One region of the Kluyvera sp. CHPC 1.2972 genome, then DNA from elsewhere that is predicted to be linked to it. Evidence: predicted binding sites of a transcription regulator. Region 1 holds the regulator's gene; each other region holds the start of a gene.
What was found. The regulator PurR, encoded in region 1, represses purine synthesis genes. The targets are predictions, from matches to a motif close to CANGCAAACGTTTGCNTG.
Positions count from the first base shown of each region.

Region 1 (10,309 bases):
TCGAATTACCTGCATTACCGTATGCCAAAGACGCTCTTGTTCCACACATTTCCGTGGAAACGCTGGAGTATCATTACGGCAAACACCACCAGACCTACGTCACCAACCTGAACAACCTGATCAAAGGTACGGCGTTTGAAGGCAAAACGCTGGAAGAGATCGTCCGTACCTCTGAAGGCGGCGTGTTCAACAACGCAGCGCAGGTCTGGAACCACACCTTCTATTGGAACTGCCTGGCACCTAACGCCGGTGGCGAACCAACCGGTGCCGTCGCTGATGCGATCGCTAAATCCTTTGGCTCCTTCGCTGAATTCAAAGCACAGTTCACCGACGCCGCAGTGAAAAACTTCGGCGCAGGCTGGACCTGGCTTGTGAAGAAGGCGGATGGTTCCCTGGCTATCGTTTCAACGTCTAACGCGGCAACCCCGTTGACCACCGACGCGAAGCCACTGCTGACCGTTGACGTGTGGGAACACGCTTACTACATCGACTACCGCAATGCGCGTCCAAACTATCTGGAGCACTTCTGGGCTCTGGTGAACTGGGCGTTTGTGGCTGAGAATCTGGCAGCGTAAGCAAAAAATAACCCGGCATCGCCACGCTCCGCCGGGTTATCTCGTATCACGCAGAAGGTCTCCCTTCTGCGTTTTTGTTTTTATTGGCTGGCCAGCGCCTCTTCACCGCGTGAACGACCGCTCAGGAATACCACCAGCAGCGCCAGCGCGGCAACAATCGCCCCCATCACCGGTACAAAGCTGTAACCCAGACCACCGGAGATCACTGCTCCGCCCGCGACCGCCCCCAGTGCGTTACCCAGATTGAACGCCCCGATATTCACCGAGGAAGAAAGACCCGGTGCTTCGTGAGCCACGCGCATCACGCGCATTTGCAGCGGTGGCACCACCGCGAAGGTTGCCGCACCCCACACCACCATACTGAAGGCCGCGCCTACCTGCGTTTGCGCAAGGAACGGAATCGCCAGCATAATTGCCATCAGCAGCAACAGGAAGCCTTTCAGCGTACCGCTCACCGAACGGTCAGCAAATTTGCCGCCGAGGTAGTTACCGATGGAGAAGCCCACGCCAATCAGCACCAGCATCAGCGTAATAAACGCTGGCGTGGCGTGAGTTATCGTACGCAACACCGGTGAAATATAGGTATAGAGCGTAAACATCGCCCCTGCGCCCAGTACAGTGGTCAGCAGCGCCGACAGCACCTGCGGACGTACCAGCACCGACAACTCGCGCTTCACGTCCGGCTTTTCACCCGCCCCGCCCTTCGGCAGAGAGAACCACAGCCCCAGAATAGCAATAATGCCGAGGCCTGCCGTTGCCAGGAATGACATCCGCCAGCCGATGGTTTCGCCAAGCCAGGTTGCCGCTGGAACGCCACCAATATTGGCAATCGTCAACCCCATAAACATGGTCGCCACGGCGCTGGCCTGTTTATGCTTCGGTACCACGCTGGCGGCAACAACGGAACCGAGGCCGAAGAATGCACCGTGGTTAAGGCTGGTGATAATGCGCGACAGCATCAGCGTGGTGTAGTCCGGCGCCATCGCCGACAGTACGTTGCCGAGGGTAAAAATCGCCATCAGGAAGATCAAGGCGTTACGGCGAGCACGATGTGAAAGGAGCAGCGTCATCAGCGGTGCGCCAACCATCACCCCTACGGCATAGGCGCTAATGAGCATCCCGGCAGCGGGAATGGAGACGTCTACGCCCTTAGCGATGACCGGCAGGAGCCCCATTGGCGAGAATTCGGTGGTCCCGATGCCAAAGGCCCCAATGGCTAACGCCAGTAAGGGAAAGTTAATTTTCATGCAAATGCTCCGGTTGGCCGCACGACAGACGCGGCATGTCGATAATGGGCAAAAGCATGACATCAATCACATAAAAACAGAAGTGTACAAAACAGCAAAAGATTATTGCTAAACGGGTAACAATCAGACAGGAGGGAGCGGACGCCCCCTCGCAGAGGAATTAATGCAGTACAGCAGTCAAACTTGCGGCAACAATCAGCGCAAGGGTAATGACGGTGGTGGTGAGTGACATCTTAAGTTCGGTACTCATCAACTTTTCTCCTTTTTATCGCTACAGCAAAACTGTGCTAACGCATTTTTGCACAGTATTGCGCAAAAATCTTCACAGATTTAGCAGGATGTTGGTTTTTACTCTTCCACTTTGCGTCAGGATAAGTCAAAATTCGACGCTTATTTATAAGCGTACCGGCCATTGACCCCCTCCTGTCGTCCTGTATCGTTTTCCCGGCGAATCGCAATCCACAAAATTGCGTCAGGGTGTGTGAAGGCAAACGTTTTCCTTTCGATTTTATCAGGGGCAGGCCAGGGTCTGGAGTGAGATGGAATGGCAACTATTAAAGATGTAGCGAAGCGCGCAAACGTTTCCACTACAACCGTATCACATGTAATTAACAAAACGCGTTTTGTCGCCGAGGAGACGCGTGAAGCCGTCTGGGCGGCGATCAAAGAGTTGCACTACTCTCCGAGCGCCGTTGCCCGTAGCCTGAAGGTGAACCACACCAAATCGATTGGTTTGCTAGCGACCAGCAGCGAAGCGGCCTACTTTGCCGAAATTATCGAAGCCGTTGAGAAAAACTGCTTTGAGAAGGGCTATACCCTGATTCTGGGCAACGCCTGGAACAACCTGGAAAAACAGCGCGCCTACCTGTCGATGATGGCGCAAAAGCGCGTGGATGGCCTGCTGGTCATGTGTTCCGAGTATCCGGAATCCCTACTGACGATGCTCGAAGAGTACCGTCACATCCCGATGGTGGTGATGGACTGGGGCGAGGCTAAAGCGGACTTCACCGACTCGGTCATCGATAACGCCTTTGAAGGCGGCTATACCGCAGGCCGTTACCTGATTGAGCGCGGTCATCGCGATATCGGCGTGATCCCAGGTCCACTGGAGCGTAACACCGGCGCGGGTCGTCTGGCGGGCTTTATGAAAGCGATGGAAGAAGCGCACATCAACGTCCCGAAGAACTGGATTGTACAGGGTGACTTTGAGCCTGAATCCGGTTATCGCGCAATGCAGCAGATCCTGTCGCAGCAGCCGCGCCCTACTGCTATCTTCTGCGGTGGCGACATCATGGCGATGGGCGCACTGTGCGCCGCAGATGAAATGGGTCTTCGCGTGCCGCAGGACATTTCGCTGATTGGTTATGATAACGTGCGCAACTCCCGTTTCTTCACCCCGGCGTTGACGACGATTCACCAGCCGAAAGATTCGCTCGGTGAAACGGCGTTTAACATGCTGATGGACCGTATCGTTAGCAAACGCGAGACCTCGCAGTCGATTGAGGTGCATCCGCGTCTTATCGAACGTCGTTCCGTGGCCGACGGTCCGTTCCGCGACTACCGCCGCTAAGCATTACCCACGGACACCCTACTCGGGTGTCCGCAGCCACTCTTCATTTAGCGTCTCGCTATCCCCCAGATATTCCAGCAGCCAGCTTAATGCCGGCGATGCTTCGCTTTGCTGCCAGGTCAGGCAACAGGCGGCATCCGGGAACGGGTTTTCAAGCTGTAGCGCCACCCACTCCCCATTTTCCAACCACGGTTGCGCCAGATGCCCCGGTACCATCGCCGCGCATAGTCCCGCCGAGATACAGGTTTCCGATGAAGCCCAGTCCGGCACCACCACACGCTTCTGGTTATCGAGTAGCCAGGTCGTCCGCTTCGGCAGCGAACGCGAAGTATCTTCGCGCACCAGCGACGGCCAGTTGCGCAACACATCATCGCTGAGCGGGCCCTCCATCTGCGCCAACGGATGGATACTCGCCACCACGCAGTGCCAGTTGAGCATCCCCATATCACGAAACGCGAAGCGGCCACCGACCGGAATCGCCTGAGTGGCACCAATCGCCAGCTCCACGCGGCCATCGGCCAATGCATCCCAGACGCCATTAAACACTTCCTGATAAACAATCAGCTCCACGTCGCTAAAGTGGCGATAGAAATCGACAATCAGCTGCCGGGTTCGCTGCGGTTTCACGATATTATCGACGGCAATCGCCAACTGCCCTCGCCAGCCGTTAGCAATTTTCTGGCACTGTTGGCGAGTGATCTGCATTTTTTTGATAACAGACCGCCCCTCCTTCAAAAACCATACGCCAGCGGGAGTAAGTTCAACGTCGCGATGGCGCCGTTCGAACAGGGGAACAGCCAGCCACTCTTCCAGCTGGCGTACCGTATAGCTCACCGCAGAAGGCACGCGGTGCAGTTCCTGCGCGGCGGCACTAAAACTACCGTTACGTGCCACCGCATCAACCACTTCCAGTGAATATTCAGACCACATTTTCTGCCTGCAAAATTTTTGAATGCATGACGCAAATATTAGCGTTTCACAAGCCGTTATGCACTCTCTACACTCAGCGGCATCGTTTATTCATGATAAAAAGGGCGAAATTAATGCAACCTGGGAAAGGATTTTTAGTCTGGCTCGCGGGGCTGAGCGTATTGGGTTTTCTGGCTACCGATATGTATCTCCCCGCCTTTGCTGCCATTCAGGAAGACCTGCAAACGCCGGCATCAGCCGTCAGCGCGAGTCTTAGCCTGTTTCTGGCCGGTTTTGCCGTCGCGCAGCTCCTCTGGGGGCCGCTGTCAGACCGCTATGGTCGTAAGCCGATTCTGCTGTCCGGGTTAACCATTTTCGCTATTGGCTGCATTGGCATGCTGTGGGTGCGCGATGGTACCACGCTGCTGGTCCTGCGTTTTGTACAGGCCGTCGGCGTCTGCGCCGCGGCGGTGACCTGGCAGGCAATGGTCACCGACTACTATCCAGCTCAGCGCACCAACCGCATTTTTGCCACTATCATGCCGCTGGTTGGCCTCTCTCCGGCACTCGCCCCGCTGCTGGGTAGCTGGCTGCTGGCGCACTTTGACTGGCAGGCCATCTTCGCAACCCTGTTTATCATCACCCTGGTGCTGATGCTCCCGGCGTTCCGCCTCAAGCCTGCGCACAAAAAAAATGCCACCAGCGAAGAAAAGCTGACCTTTATGCGCCTGCTGCGCAGTAAAGACTATCGCGGCAACGTGCTGATTTACGCCGCCTGCTCGGCGAGCTTCTTCGCCTGGCTGACCGGTTCACCGTTCATCCTGCATGAGATGGGCTACAGCCCGACGGTAATTGGCCTGAGCTATGTGCCGCAAACCATCGCCTTCCTGATTGGCGGCTACGGCTGTCGCGCCGCGCTGCAAAAATGGCGTGGTGCCCAGATGCTGCCGTGGCTGCTGGTTATTTACGCGCTGAGCGTGGTGGGTACCTGGGCCGTGGGTCTGGCAGAAAACGCCTCGTTGACCGCCCTGCTGATTCCGTTCTGCGTGATGGCTATTGCCAACGGCGCGATTTATCCGATCGTCGTCGCTCAGACGCTGAAGCCCTTCCCGCAGGCGACGGGCCGTGCTGCTGCATTACAAAACACCCTGCAGTTAGGACTCTGTTTCCTGGCAAGCCTTGCGGTATCCACGCTGATTGCCACGCCGCTGCTGACCACCACCAGCGTGATGCTGGTGACCGTGCTGCTCGCAGGCGTTGGCTACTGGATGCAGTTAGCCGCTCGTCGTGCTGAACGTGAAATGGAACACGCCACTTCCCACGCCTAAACATCACTCAGATCAATATCTCAGGAAATGATTAGGGCGCTAAGATTTTTAGTTGAATCAACAAACTTAGCGTCCTATACTGGATCCGCATCACATAAATAATATAGATTGAACTTATTAAGCGGGGGCAGGATAGCTTCCCGTTGAACCATGGATTGGTTTTCGGCAAGGGATTCTTCCCTTCCTCTGTGCTACGTCGGATAGCAGGCTCACGAATTTCGTGAGATTTCTCACAAACCCAAAAAAAGCGTCTACGCTGTTTTAAGGTTCTGATCATCAGGTCGGGATGGAGAAGCTATGAGCTCATCGTGTATAGAAGAAGTTAGTGTACCGGATGACGACTGGTATCGTATTGTCAGCGAGCTGCTAGGCCGCGCAGGCATTGAAGTAAACGGCAATGCTCCCTGCGATATACAAGTCAGAAATCCTCGGTTGTTTAAACGTGTTTTACAAGAAGGTTCGCTGGGCCTTGGCGAAAGTTATATGGACGGTTGGTGGGAATGCGATCGTCTGGATATCTTCTTCGACAAGGTGCTGCGCGCCGGATTAGAAACGCAACTCCCTCACAATATTAAAGACACGCTTCGCATTGCCGGCGCGCGTCTGTTTAATCTGCAAAGCCGTCGTCGTGCCTGGCAGGTCGGTAAAGAACATTACGACCTGGGTAACGATCTCTTCAGCCGCATGCTCGACCCCTATATGCAATACTCCTGCGGTTACTGGAAAGATGCCCAGACGCTGGAAGACGCGCAGCAGGCTAAGCTAGACCTTATCTGTCAGAAACTACAGTTAAAACCTGGAATGCGCGTGCTGGACATCGGCTGTGGCTGGGGTGGTCTGGCGGCGTTTATGGCCAAAAACTACGGCGTCACCGTCAAGGGCGTGACCATTTCAGCGGAACAGCAAAAAATGGCCCAGGCCCGCTGCGAGGGGCTGGACGTCGAGATACTGCTGCAGGATTACCGCGACCTTAACGACCAGTTTGACCGTATTGTTTCCGTCGGGATGTTCGAGCACGTTGGTCCGAAAAACTATGACACCTATTTTTCCGTCGTCGACAAAAATCTGAAACCCGACGGACTGTTTTTACTGCACACTATCGGCTCGAAGAAAACAGACAATAATGTCGATCCCTGGATCAACAAATACATCTTTCCGAATGGCTGTTTACCCTCAGTACGCCAGATTGCGCACGCCAGCGAACCTCATTTTGTGATGGAAGACTGGCACAACTTTGGCGCTGACTACGATACGACGTTGATGGCATGGCATGAACGCTTCCTCGAATGCTGGCCGGAAATCGCGGACAACTATTCTGAACGATTCAAACGCATGTTTAGCTACTATCTCAATGCCTGCGCGGGTGCTTTCCGCGCGCGAGATATTCAGCTCTGGCAGGTGATGTTCTCACGCGGCGTCGAGAGCGGTTTACGCGTCGCCCGCTAAAAACAAAAAAGCCCGGAGCAAAATGCCCGGGCTTTTTTATGCTTATTCCGCTGCAGCCTGCTGCGCTGCCGCTTCTTTTGCCGCCATCACGCGCTCAACGGTGTCCACTACCGCCTGCGTTTGCGGGTCGATTTCGATGTTCACGCGGTCGCCCAGGCGTTTTTTGCCAAGCGTGGTGCGCTCCAGCGTTTCCGGGATCAGGTGAACGCAGAAACGCGTAGCCGTCACTTCACCCACCGTCAGGCTGATACCGTCGATACCGATGAAACCTTTATACAGGACATACTTCATCAGCGTTGGGTCCTGGATTTTAAACCAGATCTGCTTATTGTTTTCGGAGGTCAGGATTTTAGACACTTCCGCCGTGGTCATAATATGACCCGACATTAAATGACCGCCAATCTCATCGCTGAACTTCGCCGCACGCTCAACGTTGACCAGGTCGCCCTCTTTCACCTCACCCAGATTGGTAATGCGCAGCGTCTCTTTCATCAGATCAAAACTGATCTGGTCGCCGTTAATTTCCGTGACCGTTAAGCAGCAGCCGTTGTGTGCAACCGATGCGCCCGTCTCAAGGCCAGCCAGCATGTGTTCCGGCAGCGCCACAACGTGGGTACGGAAGTTCGGTTTCTCATCAATGGACACGATTTTTGCCGTGCCCTGCACAATACCAGTGAACATGCAGTTAACTCCTGTTGATAATCATTACGGTACGTCTACCGATTCGTCTGCTACGCACAATAGCAGTTGAGAAAACAGGTTGCTACCTTCCCCGGCGCTCCACCTATTTTTTGACTAGATTAAAAGCAAATCCTCGCTACAATAATGGAGAAAATCCTCTATTTATTCTTCTTGCTGCCGGTTAAGGCGGCTTTTCTGTCTCCCGTACCCGGCGTACGGCGAGAATAAATAACAACAATACAGGTGTTCACGTGCAGAAGTACTTTAGTGAAGCGCGTCAGTTATTAGCGCTGGCTATCCCGGTTATCCTCGCGCAGGTTGCTCAAACCTCGATGGGCTTTGTCGACACGGTTATGGCGGGTGGCTACAGCGCCACCGACATGGCCGCCGTAGCCATCGGTACCTCTATCTGGCTGCCGGCGATCCTCTTTGGTCACGGCTTACTTCTGGCCCTCACTCCGGTGATTGCCCAGCTCAACGGCTCCGGTCGCCGCGACCGTATCGCACAGCAGGTTCGTCAGGGGTTCTGGCTGGCCGGACTCGTCTCCGTATTAATTATGGTCGTGCTATGGAACGCGGGGTATATCATCCGCTCAATGCATAACATCGACCCGGCGCTGGCGGATAAAGCGGTCGGCTACCTGCGCGCCCTGTTATGGGGGGCGCCGGGCTACCTGTGCTTCCAGGTGGCGCGTAACCAGTGTGAAGGGCTGGCGAAAACCAAGCCCGGCATGGTGATGGGCTTTATCGGCCTGCTGGTTAACATTCCGGTCAACTACATCTTTATTTACGGCCACTTCGGTATGCCAGAACTTGGTGGCGTGGGCTGCGGCGTCGCCACCGCCTCGGTCTACTGGGTGATGTTCTTCAGCATGTTCTACTACGTCCGCCATGCGGGTTCGATGCGAGACATCCGTAATAAAGAACGTTTTGCTCGCCCGGATACGGCCATCCTGAAACGTCTGGTTTCTCTGGGATTACCCATCGCGCTGGCGCTGTTCTTTGAAGTCACGCTGTTCGCCGTGGTGGCGCTGCTGGTCTCTCCGCTGGGGATCGTTGACGTTGCTGGACACCAGATTGCACTGAACTTTAGCTCGCTGATGTTCGTACTGCCAATGTCGTTGGCGGCAGCGGTGACCATCCGCGTGGGCTTCCGTCTTGGGCAGGGTTCTACGCCGGATGCGCAGGTTTCCGCGCGTACCGGGCTCGGCGTCGGCGTGTGCATGGCGATGTGTACGGCCATTTTTACCACCCTGATGCGTACGCACATCGCGCTGCTGTACAACGATAATCCGGAAGTGGTGACGCTTGCCGCCCAATTGATGTTGCTGGCGGCGCTGTATCAGATTTCTGACTCGGTGCAGGTTATCGGCAGCGGTATTCTGCGCGGTTATAAAGATACCCGCTCGATCTTCTTTATTACCTTTATCGCCTACTGGGTGCTGGGGCTTCCGTGCGGCTACGTGCTGGCGCTGACCGATATCGTGGTTCCGCGAATGGGTCCGGCGGGCTTCTGGTGGGGCTTTATTATTGGTCTGACGTCGGCGGCGGTGCTGATGATGCTGAGAATGCGTTTCCTGCAGCGTCAACCGGATGTGGTGATTCTTCAGCGCGCCTCGCGTTAATCATCCCGGCGACGTTTCGCCTGGCCGGGCTACACCTCAAACGTAGCCCGGACGAGGTGCAACGCACCGACTCCGGGAAGGCCCCGGAGTCGATTTACTTAGTGATGCAGCATCTCATCAACCACCTGTTTTTTGGTCAACTGATACGGATAATAGGTCGGCCAGTTATCCATTTCTGCCAACAGCGCGTCCTGAGACTGGTTTCCCATAAAAATGTGGAAATGGCTGGACTTACGCGGGCCAATAATATGGTCGCTGAACTGGACGAACTTCGGCGCAGCGCTGTTAGCATCCTGACATTCAAACAGATAGCGCACGCCCTTCTTGCCGGAGGTATAGGTCAGAATTTTGTGCCCCGCGTAGCGGTACTGGCATGAGCTCACCTTGTCGCCCGTATGAAACTCCATCGTACCGTTTTCGATGCCAATCATATTCACATCGGTGGCATAGCCTTTGCGGTAATACTCTTTAATCTGGGCAAACGTTTTGCGCTTATCTTTATCGGCTTTCTGCTGGAAAACCGGATCCAGGTCACCGGACAGCAGCAGGCCGTTCACCGACTCCCACATGCCCTCCCAGTCCTTCAGGTCGCGATCTTTGACGTCGCTGTCGTTGAATATGCCCTCGGCTGCTTTTTGCTCCACTGCGGTTAACGGCTGCCCGTGATCGTGATGACCATGGGCGAATGCCTGCCCAGCCATCACCAGCGCACCTACAGCCAGCGTCACTTTACCCAGAAGTTTCATGATTATTTATCCTTATCTGATGCGAGAAAATGAGATGTTATATTATAACAATTCATATCTCAACCACACAGACCGTCCTGATTTTCCCTCGCCTCCATGCGAGCGCTGGGTAAATAAAATGCTGCGAGATCAACGGATTTTCGCCAGGCACGCTAAAACGCGCGCAATATGGGCAAAAGTTC
Region 1 is NZ_JAPKIB010000003.1:55,134-65,442, forward strand. Features, by position in the region: gene sodB (superoxide dismutase [Fe]) at 1-575, shown strand, start outside; gene V6944_RS06255 (MFS transporter) at 656-1,822, opposite strand; gene cydH (cytochrome bd-I oxidase subunit CydH) at 1,983-2,072, opposite strand; gene purR (HTH-type transcriptional repressor PurR) at 2,367-3,392, shown strand; gene punR (DNA-binding transcriptional activator PunR) at 3,411-4,322, opposite strand; gene punC (purine nucleoside transporter PunC) at 4,436-5,629, shown strand; gene cfa (cyclopropane fatty acyl phospholipid synthase) at 5,927-7,075, shown strand; gene V6944_RS06285 (riboflavin synthase subunit alpha) at 7,118-7,756, opposite strand; gene mdtK (MdtK family multidrug efflux MATE transporter) at 8,008-9,381, shown strand; gene zinT (metal-binding protein ZinT) at 9,480-10,127, opposite strand.

Region 2 (10,309 bases), on a different contig from region 1:
ATCCGTCCGCACAAACGGTTACAGCGCTCGCTTTCACCGCGGTGCACACTGTCATCAGGACACCAATAACCCAGGATGGCACCATGAAAACGCTTCTTCCCGCAATCGCTGCACTTCTATTGATGGGCTGCGCCAGCACCGCGTCAAAGCCGCAAACGCACAGCAGTAACGAAACCATTTCCTCGCTGGATTATCAGGCGTGCATTCAGGCCGCAATGAGCGGTAACGGTCAGGCGAGCGATGAAAAATGCGGCAAGGTTCTGAAAGCGTCTCGCTGAGTTCGTCATCAGGGCGAGCAGAAAAGCGACGAACTTCGTATTAGAAATATTCATATAACCGGGCATCAAAGCGGGGTTATTCTCCAGCCGTAACGCGGTTTATTCGCTCCAGCCATAAGACTGATTTATGTGCGCACGGTGGCAGGGAGCAACATTGTGTATTACGTTTAACTCACACGTACTGACACAATGGAATGACCATGAACGCTCTCCGTTATCTCGACTTTGGCGCATCGCGCGACCTGCTGTTGCTGATTGCGCGTATCGCTATCGTGCTGCTGTTTATTCTCTCCGGCTATCCCAAAATGCTCCACTACGATGGAACGGTGCAGTATATGGCATCCATCGACACGCCAATGCCTGCGCTGGCGGCCATCATTGCCATTCTGATGGAAGTGCCGGCCGTTATTCTGGTGATTCTGGGCTTCTTTACTCGTCCACTGGCGGTGATTTTTATTTTCTACACTCTGGGGACCGCGGTGATTGGTCACCACTTCTGGAACATGACCGGCGATGCGGTGATGCCGAACATGATTAACTTCTACAAGAATATCAGCATTTCAGGTGCGTTCCTGCTGCTGGCGATTGTCGGGCCGGGGAAAATTTCGTTAGATAGGCATTGAGGGTTTGCCTGATGGTGGCTTCGCCTTATCAGGCCTACGAAAACGTTGTAGGCCCAATAAGCGCAGCGCCATCGGGCATAAAAAAGGCCGCATACGCGGCCTTTTTTGCATTTTACGGTTAGCGATTACGCGTAAACCGGGAAGCGAGCGCAGATATCCAGCACTTTCGCTTTGACGCTTTCGATAACGGACTCATCGTTGATGTTGTCCAGCACGTCACACATCCAGCCAGCCAGCTCTTTCACTTCCGCTTCTTTGAAGCCGCGGCGGGTGACAGCCGGGGAACCGATACGGATACCGGAAGTCACGAACGGGCTCTTCGGATCGTTTGGCACGCTGTTTTTGTTCACGGTGATGTTCGCACGACCCAGCGCGGCGTCTGCTTCTTTACCGGTCAGGTTTTTATCAACCAGATCCAGCAGGAACAGGTGGTTTTCAGTACCGCCAGAAACCACTTTGTAGCCACGGTTCAGGAACACTTCCACCATCGCTTTAGCGTTTTTAGCAACCTGCTGCTGGTAAACCTTGAACTCTGGCTCCATCGCTTCTTTCAGCGCCACCGCTTTACCGGCGATAACGTGCATCAGAGGGCCACCCTGCGCGCTTGGGAACACGGCGGAGTTCAGTTTTTTGTACAGCTCTTCGCTACCGTCTTTCGCCAGGATCAGGCCACCGCGTGGACCCGCCAGGGTTTTGTGAGTGGTGGTGGTCACAACGTGAGCATGTGGAACTGGGTTCGGGTAAACGCCTGCGGCAATCAGACCGGCAACGTGCGCCATGTCGACGAACAGATAAGCACCGATGCTGTCTGCGATTTCACGCATTTTTGCCCAGTCTACAACGCCGGAGTATGCGGAGAAGCCACCGATGATCATTTTCGGTTTGTGGGTCTGAGCCAGCTTAGCCATCTCGTCGTAGTCAATTTTACCGGACTCATCGATACCGTAAGGGATGATGTTGTACAGCTTACCGGAGAAGTTAACCGGGGAGCCGTGAGTCAGGTGGCCGCCCTGCGCCAGGTTCATACCCAGAACGGTATCGCCCGGCTGCAGCAGCGCGGTGTAGACCGCGAAGTTAGCCTGAGAGCCGGAGTGCGGCTGTACGTTAGCGTAGTCTGCGCCGAACAGTTCTTTCGCGCGGTCAATCGCCAGCTGTTCAACGATATCAACGTATTCACAACCGCCGTAGTAGCGTTTGCCTGGGTAACCTTCAGCGTATTTGTTGGTCAGCTGAGAACCCTGCGCCTGCATGACGCGCGGGCTGGTGTAGTTTTCGGAGGCGATCAGTTCGATGTGCTCTTCCTGACGTACTTTTTCCTGCTCCATAGCCTGCCACAGTTCGGCATCATAATCGGCAATGTTCATTTCACGCTTTAACATCCGCATCTCCTGACTCAGCTAACAATTAAATTTTGGCCTGAAAAGGCAGTCCAATTGGACAACGGCCAACAGTATAACTGATTAGTTCTGCGATAACAGGTCTTGACAAACGAAATTACGCAAACGTTTTCCTCTGCGCCACACAAGGGATTGAGGAATAAAGGGCTGAGGCAGGGAAACGGATTTCTTTTCAGGATTGTGATGTGAATAATTCATGTTGTAACCGCAATAGTGCATTCTTTCAAAGAACCATTTACAAAACAGGGGTATTTTTATAAGATGCATTTAACATGCAACATTAAATAACATTGATTGAAAGGAAGACCTGCCATGCTTGACGCTCAAACCATCGCCACCGTAAAAGCCACTATCCCCCTGCTAGTTGAAACTGGCCCGAAGCTCACCGCCCACTTTTATGACCGGATGTTTACCCATAACCCGGAGCTGAAAGAGATTTTCAATATGAGCAACCAGCGTAACGGCGACCAGCGTGAAGCGCTGTTTAACGCCATTGCCGCCTACGCCAGCAATATTGAAAACCTGCCCGCGCTGCTGCCAGCGGTAGAGAAAATCGCTCAGAAGCACACCAGCTTCCAGATCAAACCAGAGCAGTACAACATTGTGGGTGCACACCTGCTGGCGACGCTGGATGAGATGTTTAGCCCAGGCCAGGAAGTATTGGATGCCTGGGGCAAGGCCTATGGCGTGCTGGCGGGCGTGTTTATCAACCGTGAAGCCGAGATTTATCAGGATAACGCCAACAAAACCGGCGGTTGGGAAGGCACGCGTGCGTTCCGCATCGTCAAAAAGACCCCGCGCAGCGACCTGATTACCAGCTTCGAGATGGAGCCAGTAGACGGCCAGCCGGTGGCGGATTATCAGCCAGGTCAATATCTGGCGGTATGGCTGAAACCGGAAGATTTTGAGTATCAGGAAATTCGTCAATACTCGCTGACCCGCAAGCCAGACGGTAAAGGCTATCGCATTGCCGTGAAGCGCGAAAACGGCGGCCAGGTCTCCAGCTGGCTGCATAACGCGGCAAAAGAAGGCGATGTGGTCCATCTGGCCGCCCCTGCCGGTGATTTCTTCCTTAACGTCACGCCACAAACCCCGGTCACGCTGATCTCCGGCGGCGTGGGGCAAACCCCGATGCTGGCCATGCTGGATACGCTGTCGAAAAACCGCCACCCGGCGCAGGTAAACTGGTTCCACGCGGCGGAAAACGGCAGCGTTCACGCCTTTGCCGATGAAGTGAAAACGCTGGGTAGCGCGCTGCCGAACTTCACCTCACACCTGTGGTATCGCACCCCGACCGATGCGGACCGTCAGTCTGGCGCGTTCGACAGCGAAGGGCTGATGGCGCTTTCAGCGCTTGCCGATAAGCTCCAGGATCCACAGATGCAGTTCTACCTGTGCGGCCCGGTGGCCTTTATGCAGCACGCAGCAAAACAGCTGGTTGAGCTGGGCATCAACGCCGACAGCATCCACTACGAATGCTTCGGTCCGCATAAAGTCCTGTAATCTTTTCTTTCCAGGCGGGTAGGATCCTACCCGCCCTTACGCCTCTCCGCGCTCTTCCCGGTTAAAAAACAGGGTAGTGAATTGTGTTATCATTATTCACTTAACTATTTCTTTTCCTTTGGTGACTCATTTTTATGCAACAACCGTTTGTGCGCGTTGGGGAATGGCTCGTCACGCCTTCAGTGAATCAAATTAGCCGCCCTGGACGCCAGCTCACTCTGGAACCTCGATTAATCGATCTGCTGATGTATTTTGCCCACCACCCAGGGGAAGTGCTCAGCCGCGACGAGCTTATTGATAACATCTGGATGCGGAATATTGTGACCAGCCATGTGGTCACCCAGAGTATTTCTGAACTGCGTAAATCACTGCGCGACGGTGGCGATAGTCACGCCGAATACATTATTACCGTGCCCAAACGCGGCTACCAGCTTACGGCGCCCGTCACCTGGCTTAGCGAGTCTGAAATACAAGGTGAAACCACTGAGATAAAGCCCGCCGCTGCGCTTGAAAGCCTACCGGTAGCTCCCGCGCAGCGCCCTGCGCCTGCGGCCACTTCCGAGCAAAAACCACGCCGCTGGTTTGCCAACTTCTGGACCCAGTGCGCCTTTTTATTATCGCTTGGCGTGCTGATTGCCATGGTCCTGTTGAGCGTGGTGCGCCCGCATCCGCAGGTAACGCGTACACACCTGCTGCTTAACCCACGCGATATTGACGTTCGCTTTGAGCCGGGGGCCTCCTGTAATAACTGGGTCTCGCAGCAGTCGTATGCCATCGGCCTCGGCACGCTGATTACCACCTCGCTGAACACCTATTCCACCTTTATGGTTCATGACAAAACCAACTATAACGTCAATGAACCGAGCAGCTCCGGGAAGACGCTGACCATCAGCTTTGTGAATCAGCGCCACTACCGCGCCCAGCAGTGCTTTATGTCGGTGCTGCTTATCGACAACGCTGACGGTTCGACCATGCTCGATAAGCGCTACTTCGTCACCGATAGCAACCTGGTCTCTATCCAGAGCGATCTGTTCGATAGCCTCTCCAGCGCATTGGCACAGCCGTGGCCAGAGGGCATGCAAAAGCAGTTAACCCGGCTGAAACTGCCGGAAGCACAGTCTTTGGCGCAGTTTTACCAGGCACTGCAGCTGGTTTCTGTCGGCGATGCACCATCATTAAATAAGGCCAGCACGCTGCTAGAGAACATCACGAAATCCTCACCCAGCTTCGCCTACGCCTATGCACAAAAAGCGATGGTGGATGTCTTACGTCAATCACAGCAACCTTTTGATACTCAGCAACTGGCCGCGCTGAATGAAGAATTGGCACGCGTGGAGCAAATGCCGGAAATTCAAAACAGCGCCATACTGTATCGAATTAAAGCTATCGACTATTTAAGCAAAGGCAGTATCGATAACGCTTTTGATGCCGTGAATAAAAGCATTGAAATTGAGATGTCATGGCTTAACTACGTGTTGTTGGGTAAAGTTTATGAAATGAAAGGTGAGAGTCGTCTGGCGGCAGATGCTTATATTACCGCGTTTAATTTACGCCCAGGCGATAACACGCTGTACTGGATCCAAAACGGTGTATTCCAGACATCGATAGAAAAAATAGTCCCCTATTTGCAGTCGTTTTTAGCCAAAGAGTAATCGTTAGCCCAGCAACTCGATTATCATGGTTAAATAACCGCTTTCTTAATGTAATGTTGATGTTGTCACAAGGTGTTATTTGTTACCTTGTGACAACATTACCCCCGTAAAAACACCCCACCTAACCACTTGTAATTAGAAGTCATTTACCTTTTCTTGATATAAAGTTTTTATCCTGATGTGTTACATAAAAAAGGTAAAGACCTCATCTTTTTCATGTTTGTTTTAATTTCACTTTTACTTTAGGACTTCTCTTAGCCTGCTCAGTAATAATTGCCGTCAGTTGGTCGGGTCATTCGTCATTTCTCATCTCGCGATCCGGTCCTAAAAATACTGTTCAGGAGAAACGAACATGAGTTCTGCCAAAAAGATCGGGCTATTTGCCTGTACCGGCGTTGTTGCCGGGAATATGATGGGGAGCGGTATCGCATTATTACCCGCGAACCTCGCCAGCATCGGTGGTATTGCCATTTGGGGCTGGGTTATTTCTATTATTGGTGCCATGTCACTGGCTTACGTTTACGCTCGACTGGCAACGAAGAACCCGCAGCAGGGTGGCCCCATTGCGTACGCCGGTGAATTATCTCCCGCTTTCGGCTTCCAGACCGGCGTCCTTTATTATCACGCCAACTGGATCGGTAACCTGGCCATCGGTATTACCGCCGTCTCTTATTTATCCACCTACTTCCCGGTATTAAACGACCCGATTCCTGCCGGTATCGCGTGTATCGCCATCGTGTGGCTGTTCACCTTTATCAACATGCTGGGCGGTACCTGGGTAAGCCGTCTAACAACTATTGGTCTTTTCCTGGTACTGATTCCAGTTGTGCTGACCGCCGTTGTCGGCTGGCATTGGTTTGATATTGCGACCTACCACGCCAACTGGAACACCTCTACCACAACCGATCCACACGCGGTGATTAAAAGTATTCTGCTGTGCCTGTGGGCGTTCGTCGGCGTGGAATCTGCCGCGGTGAGTACCGGCATGGTGAAAAACCCGAAACGTACCGTACCCATGGCAACCATGCTGGGTACCGCGCTGGCCGGTATCGTTTATATCGCCGCCACTCAGGTTATCTCCGGTATGTATCCGGCTTCCGTGATGGCCTCTTCCGGTGCGCCGTTTGCCGTCAGCGCCTCTACCATTCTGGGTAGCTGGGCTGCGCCACTGGTTTCCGCCTTCACCGCCTTTGCGTGCCTGACTTCTCTGGGCTCCTGGATGATGCTGGTTGGTCAGGCAGGCGTACGTGCCGCCAACGACGGTAACTTCCCGAAAGTATACGGTGAGCTCGATAAAAACGGTATTCCTAAGAAAGGCCTGCTGCTGGCTGGCCTGAAAATGACCGGTCTGATGATCATCATCACCGTGATGAACTCCAACGGCGGCAAAGCCTCTGACCTGTTCGGTGAACTGACCGGTATCGCCGTACTGCTGACCATGCTGCCGTACTTCTACTCCTGCGTTGACCTGATTCGCTTCGAAGGTATCAACGTTCGTAACTTCGTCAGCCTTATCTGCTCCGTGCTGGGCTGCGCGTTCTGCTTCATCGCGCTGATGGGTGCAAGCTCCTTCGAACTGTCCGGTACCTTCATCGTCAGCCTCGTTATCCTGATGTTCTACGGTCGCAAAATGCACCAGCGTCAGCATAACGACGACGAAAACAACACGGCTCAAGCGCTGTAATCGCTCCCCCTAATTTCTCTAAAGGCTCCTCCTTCACCTGCCACATCGTGGCGGGAGGGGCCTTCTTTATCCGGAAACATGACTATGACTATGAACGTTATTGCTATCATGAACCACATGGGCGTCTATTTTAAAGAAGAGCCTATTCGTGAGCTTCACCGCGCGCTGGAAGGCCTGAACTTCCGCATCGTTTACCCGAATGACCGTGAAGACCTGCTGAAGCTGATTGAAAATAATGCCAATCTCTGCGGCGTGATCTTTGACTGGGACAAGTACAACCTTGAGCTGTGCGAAGAGATCAGCGCACTGAACGAGTACATGCCGGTTTACGCTTTTGCCAACAGCTACTCCACGTTGGACGTCAGCCTGAACGATCTGCGCATGCAGGTTCGTTTCTTCGAATACGCACTGGGCGCCGCGGCTGACATTGCGGCGAAAATCCGCCAGAGCACCGACGAATACATCGACGCCATTCTGCCACCGCTGACCAAAGCGCTGTTCAAATACGTGCGTGAAGGCAAATATACCTTCTGTACCCCAGGCCACATGGGCGGTACCGCTTTCCAGAAAAGCCCGGTCGGCAGCATTTTCCATGACTTCTTCGGCTCTAACGCCATGAAGTCTGACATCTCTATTTCTGTTTCCGAGCTGGGTTCTCTGCTGGACCACTCCGGCCCGCACAAAGAAGCCGAAGAGTATATCGCCCGCGTCTTTAACGCCGAGCGCAGCTACATGGTGACCAACGGTACCTCTACCGCGAACAAAATCGTTGGCATGTATTCCGCACCGGCGGGCAGCACCGTACTTATCGACCGTAACTGCCATAAATCGCTGACGCATCTGATGATGATGAGCAATATTACGCCGATCTACTTCCGCCCAACCCGTAACGCGTACGGTATCCTCGGCGGTATTCCGCAGAGCGAATTCCAGCGCGCAACCATTGAAAAACGCGTGAAAGCCACGCCTAACGCGACCTGGCCGGTGCATGCGGTTATCACCAACTCTACCTATGACGGTCTGCTGTACAACACCGACTACATTAAGAAGACGCTGGATGTGAAATCCATTCACTTCGACTCCGCCTGGGTGCCTTACACCAACTTCTCGCCAATCTATGCGGGTAAATGTGGGATGAGCGGCGACCGTGTTGAAGGCAAAGTGATTTATGAGACCCAGTCCACGCACAAACTGCTGGCGGCGTTCTCTCAGGCATCGATGATTCACGTGAAGGGCGACATCAACGAAGAGACCTTCAACGAAGCCTACATGATGCACACCACCACCTCTCCGCATTACGGCATCGTGGCCTCCACTGAAACCGCCGCGGCGATGATGAAAGGCAATGCCGGTAAGCGTCTGATTAACGGCTCTATCGAGCGGGCAATCAAGTTCCGTAAAGAGATCAAACGACTGAAAGGCGAATCCGAGGGCTGGTTCTTCGACGTCTGGCAGCCGGAGCACATCGACGGCCCTGACTGCTGGCCGCTGCGTTCTGACAGCGCATGGCACGGTTTCAAAAATATCGACAACGAGCACATGTACCTCGACCCGATCAAAGTCACCATCCTGACTCCGGGCATGAAAAAAGACGGTACCATGGACGACTTCGGTATTCCGGCCAGTCTGGTCGCCAAATACCTCGACGAGCGCGGCATCATCGTTGAGAAAACCGGCCCGTACAACCTGCTGTTCCTGTTCAGCATCGGGATCGATAAAACCAAGGCGCTGAGCCTGCTGCGCGCGCTGACCGAGTTCAAACGCGCCTTTGACCTGAACCTGCGGGTGAAAAATATTCTGCCTTCGCTGTACCAGGAAGCGCCTGAATTCTATGAAAACATGCGTATTCAGGAACTGGCGCAGAGCATCCATAAACTGGTTGAGCACCACAACCTGCCGGACCTGATGTTCCGCGCGTTTGAAGTGCTGCCAGCCATGGAAATCACCCCGTTCGAGGCGTTCCAGAAAGAGCTGCATGGTGAAACGGAAGAGGTCTATCTGGATGAAGTCGTTGGCCGTATCAACGCCAACATGATCCTGCCGTATCCTCCAGGCGTGCCGCTGGTCATGCCGGGTGAGATGATCACCGAAGAGAGCCGCCCGGTGCTGGAGTTCCTGCAGATGCTGTGCGAAATCGGCGCACATTACCCAGGCTTCGAAACCGACATCCACGGCGCCTACCGTCAGGCGGATGGTCGTTACACGGTTAAAGTGCTGAAAGACGCTAAAAAATAATTAAAAAACAGAGGGAAGCGGCTTGCCGCTTCCCTTTTTCGTGCATTCACACAGCAAGGAATCGACATGAAAACACCCTCACAACCGCGCGCGATCTATTACATCGTGGCGATTCAAATCTGGGAATATTTCAGCTTCTATGGCATGCGTGCCCTGCTCATCCTTTACCTTACCCACCAGCTTGGCTTCAACGACAGCCACGCTATCGACCTGTTCAGCGCCTACGCGTCGCTGGTCTATGTCACCCCTATTCTGGGCGGCTGGCTCGCCGACCGCTTGCTCGGTAACCGAACCGCCGTCATATCAGGCGCGCTGCTGATGACGCTTGGGCATATTGTGCTTGGCGTGGAATCGGATTCCACGTGGAGCCTGTACCTCGCATTGGGGATTATCATCTGCGGCTACGGCCTGTTTAAATCCAATATCAGCTGTCTATTAGGCGAGATGTACGCCCCCGACGACAACCGTCGCGACGGCGGTTTTTCGCTGCTGTATGCGGCGGGCAACATCGGCTCCATTGCGGCGCCTATCGCCTGCGGGTTGGCGGCGCAGTGGTACGGCTGGCACGTTGGCTTCGCGCTGGCAGGCATCGGCATGTTTATTGGCCTGATCGTCTTCTTAAGCGGCCATCGCCATTTCCGTCATACGCAAGGGATAAACAAACCGGCGCTGCGGGCAGTGAAGTTTATCCTGCCGACCTGGGGCTGGCTGGCGCTGATGCTATGCATCGCGCCGCTGTTCTTCACCCTGCTGCTGCAAAACGACTGGTCAGGCTATCTGCTGGCGATCGTCTGCGCGGCCGCCGCCGTTATCGTTGCGCGCATTATGCTACGCTTCCCGGCACAGCGCCGTGCCCTGGGGCAAATCATTTTGCTGATGTTGACCGGCACGCTGTTTTGGGTGCTGGCCCAGCAGGGCGGCAGCTCTATCAGCCTGT
Region 2 is NZ_JAPKIB010000009.1:40,929-51,237, reverse strand. Features, by position in the region: gene V6944_RS14930 (ChiQ/YbfN family lipoprotein) at 84-278, shown strand; gene V6944_RS14925 (DoxX family protein) at 479-901, shown strand; gene glyA (serine hydroxymethyltransferase) at 1,027-2,280, opposite strand; gene hmpA (NO-inducible flavohemoprotein) at 2,611-3,801, shown strand; gene cadC (lysine decarboxylation/transport transcriptional activator CadC) at 3,936-5,453, shown strand; gene cadB (cadaverine/lysine antiporter) at 5,806-7,137, shown strand; gene cadA (lysine decarboxylase CadA) at 7,228-9,372, shown strand; gene dtpD (dipeptide permease DtpD) at 9,439-10,309, shown strand, end outside.
Region 2: a site for PurR is predicted at 2,397-2,414, ahead of glyA (serine hydroxymethyltransferase). Genes of this name have one in related genera too.

Region 3 (10,309 bases), on a different contig from region 1:
CAAATTCGCAAAGCGGGCTGCTACCGGGCGGATGAGGAGCTAGCGGCGGGGGTGTCATCGCTGTCGGTGCCGCTGCGTTTCGCGCCAAAAGAGCACTGCGCCGCGCTGGCACTGGTCTCATCGACTCAACATTTTGCGCAAAGCAACGTGGGGGAGTGGCAGGAGAAACTCAAAAAAGCGGCCCGGCGTATTGCGTTGGCCTTAGACGGAGAATAGCCGCATTCAGACAATAAAAAACCCCGCCGTGGCGGGGTTTTCTGTAATTAATAGAGCGCGACCGGCCATTCTGGCGGCGTCTGACTCATCACTTCAACCATCACATCTTTGATATTGTTAAAGATAGTGGAAATCTCGACCAGGGTAATCCCTAAAAGGCTCGTGGCAAACCAGCAGGCGGCGGCCAGACCCAGCATGCTGCAAATAGCACCCAGACCGATGTAGTCAGCTTTACGGAGTTTGATTTTCAGGGTACTAGCAACGAACATCAGCACGGCGCTGGTTAACGGCCAGCGTAACAGCGTAACGCCTGCGGTAAGTGAAAGCATGGGACCTTTTCCTCAGAGATAAACAACAAGCTGCCCTGACAGCACTTGTGTAATGAGGCTCTGGGCGCTCTGGCTATCTGAAGGCATTCACAAATTGAGTGAAACGGTGTTTCTGTTTCATCTCATTGTGTGAACTATATCACGTTTGTTGTTTTATTCACCAGAGGTAAACGCAGGATTTTTGTCAATCCAATAACCACTCTTAATGAAGGGGTAAGGCCACCACACGCGGTGCGGCAGCCTGAATGCGGATTAGGCGGAGATCTGGTGACGGTAGTCTGTCGGCGTGCGGTCGAACTCGCGGCGGAATACGCGTGAGAAGGTCTGCTGCGAGACGTAGCCGAGATCCATGGCGATATCAAAAATAGGCCGCTGGGTGGTGCGTAGCGCCTCTGCGGCAAGCAGCAGGCGTCGCTGGCGGATGTAGTCACCCAGCGTCTGATGCATCACGGTGCGGAACATTCTTTGCAGATACCACTTTGAGTAGCCGGACTTACGGGCCACGATGTCGATATTAAGCGGTTGATCGATATGTTCATCTATCCATTCAATTAGCGTCTGAATAATTTCCCGATGGGACATAAGGCTCTCCCCGTTGTCTATTTTCGCGTCGATTTCTGTTCTGTCGGCGAGTATAATTCCTCAAGTTAACTTGAGGTAAAGCGGATTATGGAAAAAAAATCGACGAGAATAAAAACGCTGCTTTCACCGGGTGAAGTAGCGAAACGAACTGGTGTTGCGGTATCAGCGCTGCATTTTTATGAAAGCAAAGGGTTGATTCGTAGCACGAGAAATAGCGGTAATCAGCGGCGCTATAAGCGTGATGTTTTGCGTTACGTGGCGATTATCAAAATTGCCCAGCGGTTAGGGATCCCGCTCGGCACTATCGGCGAATCGCTGCGCGTTCTACCAGAAAACCACACGCTGGGGCCGAAAGACTGGAAGCATTTCACCACGCAGTGGCGCGAAGAGCTGGATAAACGCATCCACGCGATGGAAGCCTTACGCGACCAACTGAATGGCTGCATCGGCTGCGGCTGTATGTCGTTGCGCGACTGCCCGCTGCGTAACCCCGGCGATAAACTGGGGGAAGAAGGAACCGGGGCACGTTTGCTGGAAGAGGAATAATCCTTATGCCTTCCTCCCCGGAAAATTGCGACATTTTTGCCATAGAAATGTTGCTGGATTGCGCATGAACGATAACGTTTGCGCATGGGTTGACCAATTCTTCATCGGCATTCGTTAATTTTCATAAACCAGGGCAAACTTCTGTTGAAAAAAGGGGCATAAAAGCCAGATAATCGTTTGCCTTCAAATTTCGGACGCATCTTACGCCGAAAATGAGCGGGTCAACCTTATCTCGCACACGCGGAGAATAAGGAATTCCGAATATCGTTTTGTCTGCGCGGAGTTAATCGTTTGCTTTTTTGTGGCTCCCCTATTGCCGCAAGTAGCACATGGAGATGACGCTTAGCTGGAAGTGGATGTTCCACCACGCAGACGAACGAATGATAAAAACTCTCAGGGGATGTTTTCTATGTCTACGCCTTCAGCGCGTACCGGCGGTTCTTTAGACGCCTGGTTTAAAATTTCTGCACGTGGTAGCTCCGTTCGTCAGGAGATTGTCGCCGGTCTCACTACCTTCCTGGCGATGGTTTACTCGGTGATCGTGGTGCCGGGCATGCTGGGTAAAGCCGGTTTCCCACCGGCGGCGGTCTTCGTTGCCACCTGCCTGGTGGCCGGTGTCGGTTCTATCGTGATGGGCCTGTGGGCAAACCTGCCGCTGGCGATCGGCTGTGCAATTTCACTGACCGCCTTCACCGCCTTCAGCCTGGTACTGGGCCAGCACATCAGCATTCCGGTTGCGCTGGGCGCGGTATTCCTGATGGGTGTACTGTTTACCATCATTTCTGCTTCCGGTATCCGTAGCTGGATTTTGCGCAATCTGCCGCAGGGCATTGCGCACGGTACGGGCATTGGTATCGGCCTGTTCCTGCTGCTGATCGCCGCGAACGGTGTGGGCATGGTAGTGAAAAACCCACTGGACGGCCTGCCGGTTGCGCTGGGTCAGTTCGATAGTTTCCCGGTCATTATGACGCTGGTCGGTCTGGCGATGATCATCGGTCTGGAGAAACTGAAGGTACCGGGCGGCATTCTGCTGACCATCATCGGTGTCTCCATCGTCGGTCTGATTTTCGATCCCAACGTACACTTCTCCGGCGTGTTCGCGATGCCATCGCTGAGCGATGACAAAGGCAACTCGCTGATCGGCAGCCTTGATATTATGGGCGCGCTGAACCCGGTTGTGCTGCCAAGTGTACTGGCGCTGGTGATGACCGCGGTGTTTGACGCCACCGGTACTATCCGTGCGGTCGCCGGTCAGGCAAACCTGCTGGATAAAGACGGCCAGATTATCAATGGCGGCAAAGCGCTGACCACTGACTCCCTGAGCAGCGTGTTCTCGGCAGTTGTGGGCGCATCCCCGGCAGCGGTCTATATTGAATCCGCAGCGGGTACGGCAGCAGGCGGTAAAACCGGTTTAACGGCGATCACCGTCGGCATCCTGTTCCTGCTGATTCTGTTCCTCTCCCCGCTTTCTTACCTGGTTCCAGGCTATGCCACTGCACCTGCGCTGATGTACGTCGGCCTGCTGATGCTGAGCAACGTGGCGCGCATCGACTTCAACGACTTCGTTGACGCGATGTCCGGGCTTATCACTGCCGTGATGATCGTGCTGACCTGTAACATCGTTACCGGCATCATGATTGGCTTCGCGACCCTGGTGATTGGCCGCGTGGTTTCCGGTGAATGGCGTAAGCTGAACATCGGCACCGTGATTATTGCGGCGGCGCTGGTGGCGTTCTATGCGGGCGGTTGGGCGATTTAATCTCGCCACTGCCGTACAAAAAACCCGCCTGATGGCGGGTTTTTTGTAGCCCGGACTTTTTTTCTATTTTCAGCCACCTCTCGTTTCCTTTTGCGTTAATCTGGGTAACGTAAACTCGGAAGCACGACGCTTCATGTTTTGAATAATAAGACAACGCTGTAAACAGGGAACGCATGGAAATATTCTTTACCATACTCATCATGACTCTCGTGGTTTCGCTCTCCGGGGTGGTTACGCGCGTAATGCCCTTCCAGATCCCACTTCCATTAATGCAAATCGCCATCGGTGCGCTGCTGGCGTGGCCGACGTTTGGTTTGCACGTTGAATTTGACCCGGAACTGTTCCTCGTTCTGTTCATCCCGCCGCTGCTGTTTGCCGACGGCTGGAAAACGCCGACCCGCGAGTTTATTGAGCATGGGCGAGAGATCCTCGGGCTGGCGCTGGCGTTAGTGCTGGTGACGGTGGTGGGGATTGGCTTCCTGATCTACTGGATTGTGCCGGGTATTCCGTTGATTCCGGCCTTTGCGCTGGCAGCCGTGCTGTCACCGACTGACGCCGTGGCGCTCTCAGGGATTGTCGGGGAAGGGCGCATCCCGAAAAAAATCATGGGGATTCTGCAGGGGGAGGCGCTGATGAACGACGCCTCTGGCCTGGTGTCGCTGAAGTTTGCCGTCGCGGTAGCGATGGGCACGATGGTGTTTACCGTCGGTGGCGCCACGGTGGAATTCCTCAAAGTGGCGATTGGCGGCATCCTGGCGGGCTTTGTGGTCAGCTGGTCCTACGGTCGCTCAATGCGCTTCCTCAGCCGCTGGGGCGGTGACGAACCGGCCACGCAGATTGTGCTGCTGTTCCTGCTGCCGTTCGCTTCTTATCTGATCGCCGAACATATCGGGGTTTCCGGTATCCTCGCGGCGGTAGCGGCCGGGATGACCATCACCCGTTCCGGCGTGATGCGAACCGCACCGCTGGCGATGCGCCTGCGTGCCAACAGCACCTGGGCGATGCTGGAGTTTGTGTTTAACGGCATGGTGTTCCTGCTGTTGGGCCTGCAATTGCCGGATATCCTCGAAAGCTCGCTGGTAGCTGCAGAGGCTGACCCGAACGTCGAAACCTGGATGCTGTTTACCGATATTATCCTGATCTACGCCGCGCTGATGCTGGTGCGTTTTGGCTGGCTGTGGACGATGCGCAAGCTGAGCCAACGCTTCCTGAAAAAGAAACCGATGGAGTTTGGTTCATGGACCACCCGTGAGCTGCTGATCTCTTCCGTGGCCGGTGTGCGCGGGGCGATTACCCTGGCCGGTGTGCTCTCCATTCCGCTGCTGCTGCCTTCTGGCGATGCGTTCCCGGCGCGCTATGAGCTGATTTTCCTCGCCGCAGGGGTCATTCTGTTCTCGCTGTTTGTCGGGGTGATTGCGCTGCCGATTCTGCTGCGTCATATCGAATCAACCGATAACGTTCAGCAACGTAAAGAAGAGCGTTTGGCGCGGGCCGCCACGGCTGATGTGGCGATTGTCGCCATCCAGAAAATGGAAGAGCGTCTTGCTGCGGATACCACCGAGAATATCGATAACCAGCTGCTGACCGAGGTCAGTTCGCGCGTGATTGGTAACCTGCGTCGTCGCGTTGATGGGCGTAACGATGTGGAAACCTCAATGCTGGAAGAGCAGCTTGAACGCCGCTTCCGCCTCGCGGCGCTACGTTCTGAACGCGGGGAGCTGTACCACCTGCGTGCGACGCGCCAGATCAGCAACGAGACCCTGCAGAAGCTGTTGCATGACCTCGATCTGCTGGAAGCGCTGTTGATTGAAGATGCGTAGTTAAACTCGGCGCCGCCCCGGCTACGGTGATATATCGTAGCCCGGGCGAGGCGTTTACGCCGACCCCGGGGATGGCACCGTGTCTACTCCGGCACCTTAAACCCCTCGCAGCACTTCAGCCACGCCTGGGCGCTGTGAGACAAATACACCCCTTCCCGCCAAATCATGCCCAACTGCCAACGCAGATCGCTTTCAAGCGGCAGCCAGCGCAGGGTTTTCTCATCAAGCCTGCGGCAAATTGGCTCCGGCAGAATTGCCACGCCAACGCCCGCCTGGACCATCGCTGCCAGAAAATCCCACTGCCCGCTACGTACCGCAATACGCGGCTTGACGTTGTGGCGCGCAAACAGCTGCATCAGCTGGCGGCTCAGCGCAAAGTCTTCGTTGTAGATAAGCAAAGGATGCGCGGCAAGCTGCTGTGGTGAAACCGAGGTCTGTTCCAGCCAGTCGCCGGAGCGCGGCACCAGCACGCAAAGGGGGTGACTGAACAAGAGCCGGGTAGTGAGTGCGCTCTCTTCTTCCACCGGCAGCGCCGTCATCGCCAGATCCAGCTCGCCGTTCATTACCGCCTGCTGCACGGTTAGCCCGCCACCCTCGGAGATTTTCAGCTCCACGCTGGGATAGCGCTGGCGAAACAGGCTAATGGGTCCGGCCATCAGCATGCCAACCATCGGTGGAATACCGAGGCGCAGCACGCCTTTGTTGAGATGGTTAATGTCGCTAAGCTCGGCCTCCAGCTGGCGAAATTCGTCGAGGATCGCCAGCCCGCGGTCGAACACCACCTGCCCGGTATCGGTCATCAACAGCTTACGGCCGTCGCGAATGAGCAGGGTGCAGTTCAGCTCATCTTCCAGATTTTTGAGCATCTTACTGATGGTGGGTTGCGTCACGAAGAGCTTCTCCGCCGCGCGGGTAAAGCTCTGCTGACGAACGACTTCGACAAAGTAGCGCAGCGTTCTGATGTCCATGATTATGCCTCTTAACTATGCTACCGATGAGTTTAATTCATTTTTGTCATCATCGTTGTCTCACTATACTGTGCCTCTCTCATTTTTTCTGGACATCCCTCCATGGCTGAGGCCTTAGGGCGCGTTGTGCCCTCCGTTTTAAACCGTCTCCAGGTTCCGGTGCAGGTTGTGCTGTATGCGGGTCTGTTTGTGTTTGCTGACTATCTGGTGAACCGGTGGCATCTGCCGCTGCCCGCTAACCTGGTGGGCATGGTGCTGCTGCTGGCGCTGATTGTCTGCCATATCGTGCCGCTGAAATGGGTTCGCGCCGGGTCGCGCTGGCTGCTGGCGGAAATGCTGCTGTTCTTTGTGCCGGCAGTGGTGGCGGTGGTGAACTATGCCCAACTGCTGATGGTCGACGGCTGGCGGATATTTGTGGTGATTGCGCTGAGCACGATGATGGTGCTGGCGGCGACCGCATGGGTGGTCGATAAGGTTTATCGCTACGAACTGAAGCGGATGCGCCATGAGTAACTTTCAGCTGAGCGTGCTGTGCCTGGCGATTACGCTGGTGCTCTACTTTGCCAACAAACGCCTCTACCGCCGCTTTCGCAAGCTGCCGCTGATGCCGCTGGTGCTGACCCCGGTGTTATTGGTGCTGATGCTGGTGTTCGGCCATATCTCCTATCAGAACTACATGGGCGAAGCGCACTGGTTGCTGTGGCTACTCGGCCCAGCGACCATTGCGTTTGCGGTGCCGGTGTACGACAACCTGGCGATCATCAAACGTCACTGGATGTCGCTGTCGGCAGGGGTGATCACGGCGACGGTAGTCGCGGTGACCAGTTCGGTGTGGCTGGCACGCCTGTTTACGCTGCCGGATGAAATCCAACGTAGCCTGGCGGTGCGTTCCATTACCACGCCGTTTGCTCTGGCGGCGGCGAAATCCCTCGGCGGTCAGCCTGAGCTGGTGGCGCTGTTTGTGGTGGTGACCGGCGTATTCGGCATGGCGATTGGCGACGTACTGTTCCTGCGCTTATCCATTCGTGAAGGGATGGCAAAAGGCGCGGGCTTCGGCGCGGCATCGCACGGTGCCGGGACGGCGCGCTCCTATGAGCTGGGGCCGCAGGAAGGTGTGGTGGCAAGCCTGGTGATGATGCTGTCCGGCGTGGTGATGGTGCTGGTGGCGCCGTTAGTGGGCTGGATAATGTTCTGATGCTGCTGCCGGGTGGCGCTGCGCTTACCCGGCCTACAAGGGCGCAATCCCGTAGGCCTGATAAGCGACGCGCCATCAGGAAAAACTAGCGATTCAACCGCCGCACAATGCGCTCCACCTGCTGGCGGAAATCGGCGACCACTTCAGCGGTCGTCTGCTTACCGAGGTCGAGCTTTTCGCGGGCCGAGGTAAACTGATCGATAACCTGCAAATCCTCAATATACGGCGTGGCGACAGCGGTGGTGTGCAGCGACTGCGCCTGGCGTAATCCGGCAACGACCGGGTCATTCGGGTCAATCACCCCTTTTTCGGTGAGCAGCGTTTCTGCCGCCTTGTTCAGCGGAATACCGCGCTCCAGCCCCAATGCTTCAACCGACTGCGGGTCGCTGACCAGGAAGTTCAGCAATATCGCCGCCTCTTTCGGATGTTTGGTCGACTTCGCCACCGAGAACATCTGCGAGGTTTTAAAGTAGACGCCGGACTCATCCGTTCCCGGTTGCATCACATAGTCGCCGAGCACCAGTTTCGCCGGTGGCGTCATGTTGTTGGCAAACATCCGGATGGTGATATTCCAGGTGAACAGACCGCCCCATTCGCCGTTAATCCATGGCTTCATCTCATACAGATTGCCCTTGCCGTAGGCGGAGAGCGTTTTCGGTGACGGCAGCACGTGGTCATCGCTCAGCCGCTTCACAAAGTTGAAGGCCTCAATCCACTGCGCCTCATCCCAGGCAAACTTACCGTCGCTGTTGAACATCGGCTGCTGGTGTGTCTGCATCATGTAGGCGTTGAGCAGCAGGATCACGTCCTGATCGACCATGGTGTACGGATAGTAGTTGTTGCCCAGTTTCTGCTGGAATACCTTCCCGGCAGCAAAGAATTCGTCCCAGGTTTTAGGATAGGCCAGCCCGGCTTTTTGCCAGGTCACATCGTTGTAGTAAAAGACCGGTGCGTTGACTGAGATAGGCAGGCCGTTGAGCTTGCCTTTGACGGTGGTGGACTGCAAATCTTTGGCCTGATACTGGCTGAAATCAAGCTCGCCCTTGAGCTTATTGAGATCGTAATAGCCCTCGCCGTTTTTGGAGAAGATGATCAGCCACGGCCAGTTGGTCTGCATCACGTCCGGCTCGGTGCCGCTGGCCATCTGGGTGGTCAGGCGCGAGAGGTGCCCGTCCCAGCCGGTGTATTCGGCCTTCACTTTGATATCGGGATACTTTTTCTCGAAGGCTTCCAGCGCTTTCAGCGTCGCCTGGTGACGGCTATTGCCGCCCCACCACGACATGCGTAATTCAACGGGCTGTTGCGCCCAGGCGGAGGTACAGGAAAATAACAGCGATGCGATGACACCTGAAACGAGTTTATTCATTATTTGTCTCCAGGATAGAGGCATTAATAGCGTTATTAAACAGGTGAGTAACAGCAAAATACTGACCAGTCACTCCGGCGCAGCCTCCCTGCCGCGCCGGAAAGCATGCGGCTTAACGTTTTTTCAGACGGGAAACCAGTTCAAACTCCTTAAAGTTCACCGGGCGCTGCTGTTGCATCGAAATATTGCCCGCAATACCGGTGAGGATAGACATCGCCCCCGCGCGGTGGTCGGCGGCGCGCTGCAGCGGGTCGTTGCCCGGCTCTCCGAACAGGTCCGCCAGCATGGCGTTATCGCCGCCGCCGTGGCCGCCCTCACCGAGGTTAAATTCCGCTTTCCACGGTTCGGCGAACATCGGGAAGACGGTGATATCACACTGCTCCAGGCTGCCTTCGTTTTCGCGTTTACCACCGGCGTTAACGTAGGATTTCTCGACGATTTTCATCTCCAGGCGGCCTTCGGTGCCGTTAAACACCACGTTCAGCCCTTCCCACGGCAGGTAGGCGTTCAGCGAGTAGGTGAGCTGCACCTGGTTCTGGTATTTCACCAGCACCGACATGGTGTCTTCGATGGTGATGCCGTCGCTGAACACGCTCTGGTCGCGGAAGTAGTTATCTTCATGCTCGGCATCCAGATAGAGCGCTTTCAGCTGTTCGTTGTCCGCCATATTCAGCGCGAACGGGTCGTTCTTCGCTTCGGCATAACCATGGGTGCGCGGGTAGAACTGGCTGACGCCGCGCTTCTCGGCGTTCTCTTTGCCGTAGAACTGCAGGCTGCCTTCGGCGTACACGCGCTCCGGATAGCTTGCCAGCCAGAAGTTCATCAGGTCGAAGTGGTGGGTCGATTTATGCACCAGCAGGCCGCCGCTGTTGCGTTTTTCGCGGTGCCAGCGGCGGAAGTAGTCCGCGCCGTGTTCGGTATTGAGCAGCCACTCGAAGTGAACGGAGGTGACGTTGCCAATCACGCCCTGCATCAGCAGTTCGCGTACCTTGCTGTGGTGCGGCGCGTAACGGTAGTTGAAGGCCACACGCACGGTGTGCCCGGTCTCTTCGATGGCGTCCAGAATACGCAGCGCGCGCTTCTCGTCGATGGTCATCGGCTTTTCGGTGATCACATCGCAGCCCGCGTGCAGCGCCCGAACGATATAGTCGTCGTGGGTGCGGTCCATGGTGGTGACGATGACGATGTCCGGGCGGGTTTCGCGGATCATCTCCTCAAACTGTGCCGCTTTCCAGGTAGAGACCGGCTCAGCTCCCTCTTTTTGCAGCAGCGTATTGGCGTAGTGCATTCGCGTCTGGTTGGTGTCGCAAAAGGCGACCATTTTGGCGTTATTACGCCAGGTTCCACCGATAGCGGAAATATATAAACCTGCACGACCTCCAGTCCCGACCAACGCATATTTTTTCATGACATCCTCGATTAATATATCAACACCAAAATCAGCAAGGCGACGCAATGAAACGTATTCCGCATCAATTGATGGAGCTGAACAGCACTTTTATCTGGCACTGGCCCTGGTTTATTCAGG
Region 3 is NZ_JAPKIB010000014.1:65,672-75,980, forward strand. Features, by position in the region: gene V6944_RS18500 (IclR family transcriptional regulator) at 1-216, shown strand, start outside; gene V6944_RS18505 (YjcB family protein) at 264-545, opposite strand; gene soxS (superoxide response transcriptional regulator SoxS) at 798-1,127, opposite strand; gene soxR (redox-sensitive transcriptional activator SoxR) at 1,215-1,673, shown strand; gene V6944_RS18520 (NCS2 family permease) at 2,083-3,432, shown strand; gene V6944_RS18525 (Na+/H+ antiporter) at 3,606-5,252, shown strand; gene V6944_RS18530 (LysR family transcriptional regulator) at 5,336-6,220, opposite strand; gene V6944_RS18535 (CidA/LrgA family protein) at 6,323-6,733, shown strand; gene V6944_RS18540 (LrgB family protein) at 6,726-7,415, shown strand; gene V6944_RS18545 (ABC transporter substrate-binding protein) at 7,501-8,784, opposite strand; gene V6944_RS18550 (Gfo/Idh/MocA family protein) at 8,894-10,189, opposite strand; gene V6944_RS18555 (hypothetical protein) at 10,237-10,309, shown strand, end outside.
Region 3: a site for PurR is predicted at 1,840-1,857, ahead of V6944_RS18520 (NCS2 family permease). Genes of this name have one in related genera too.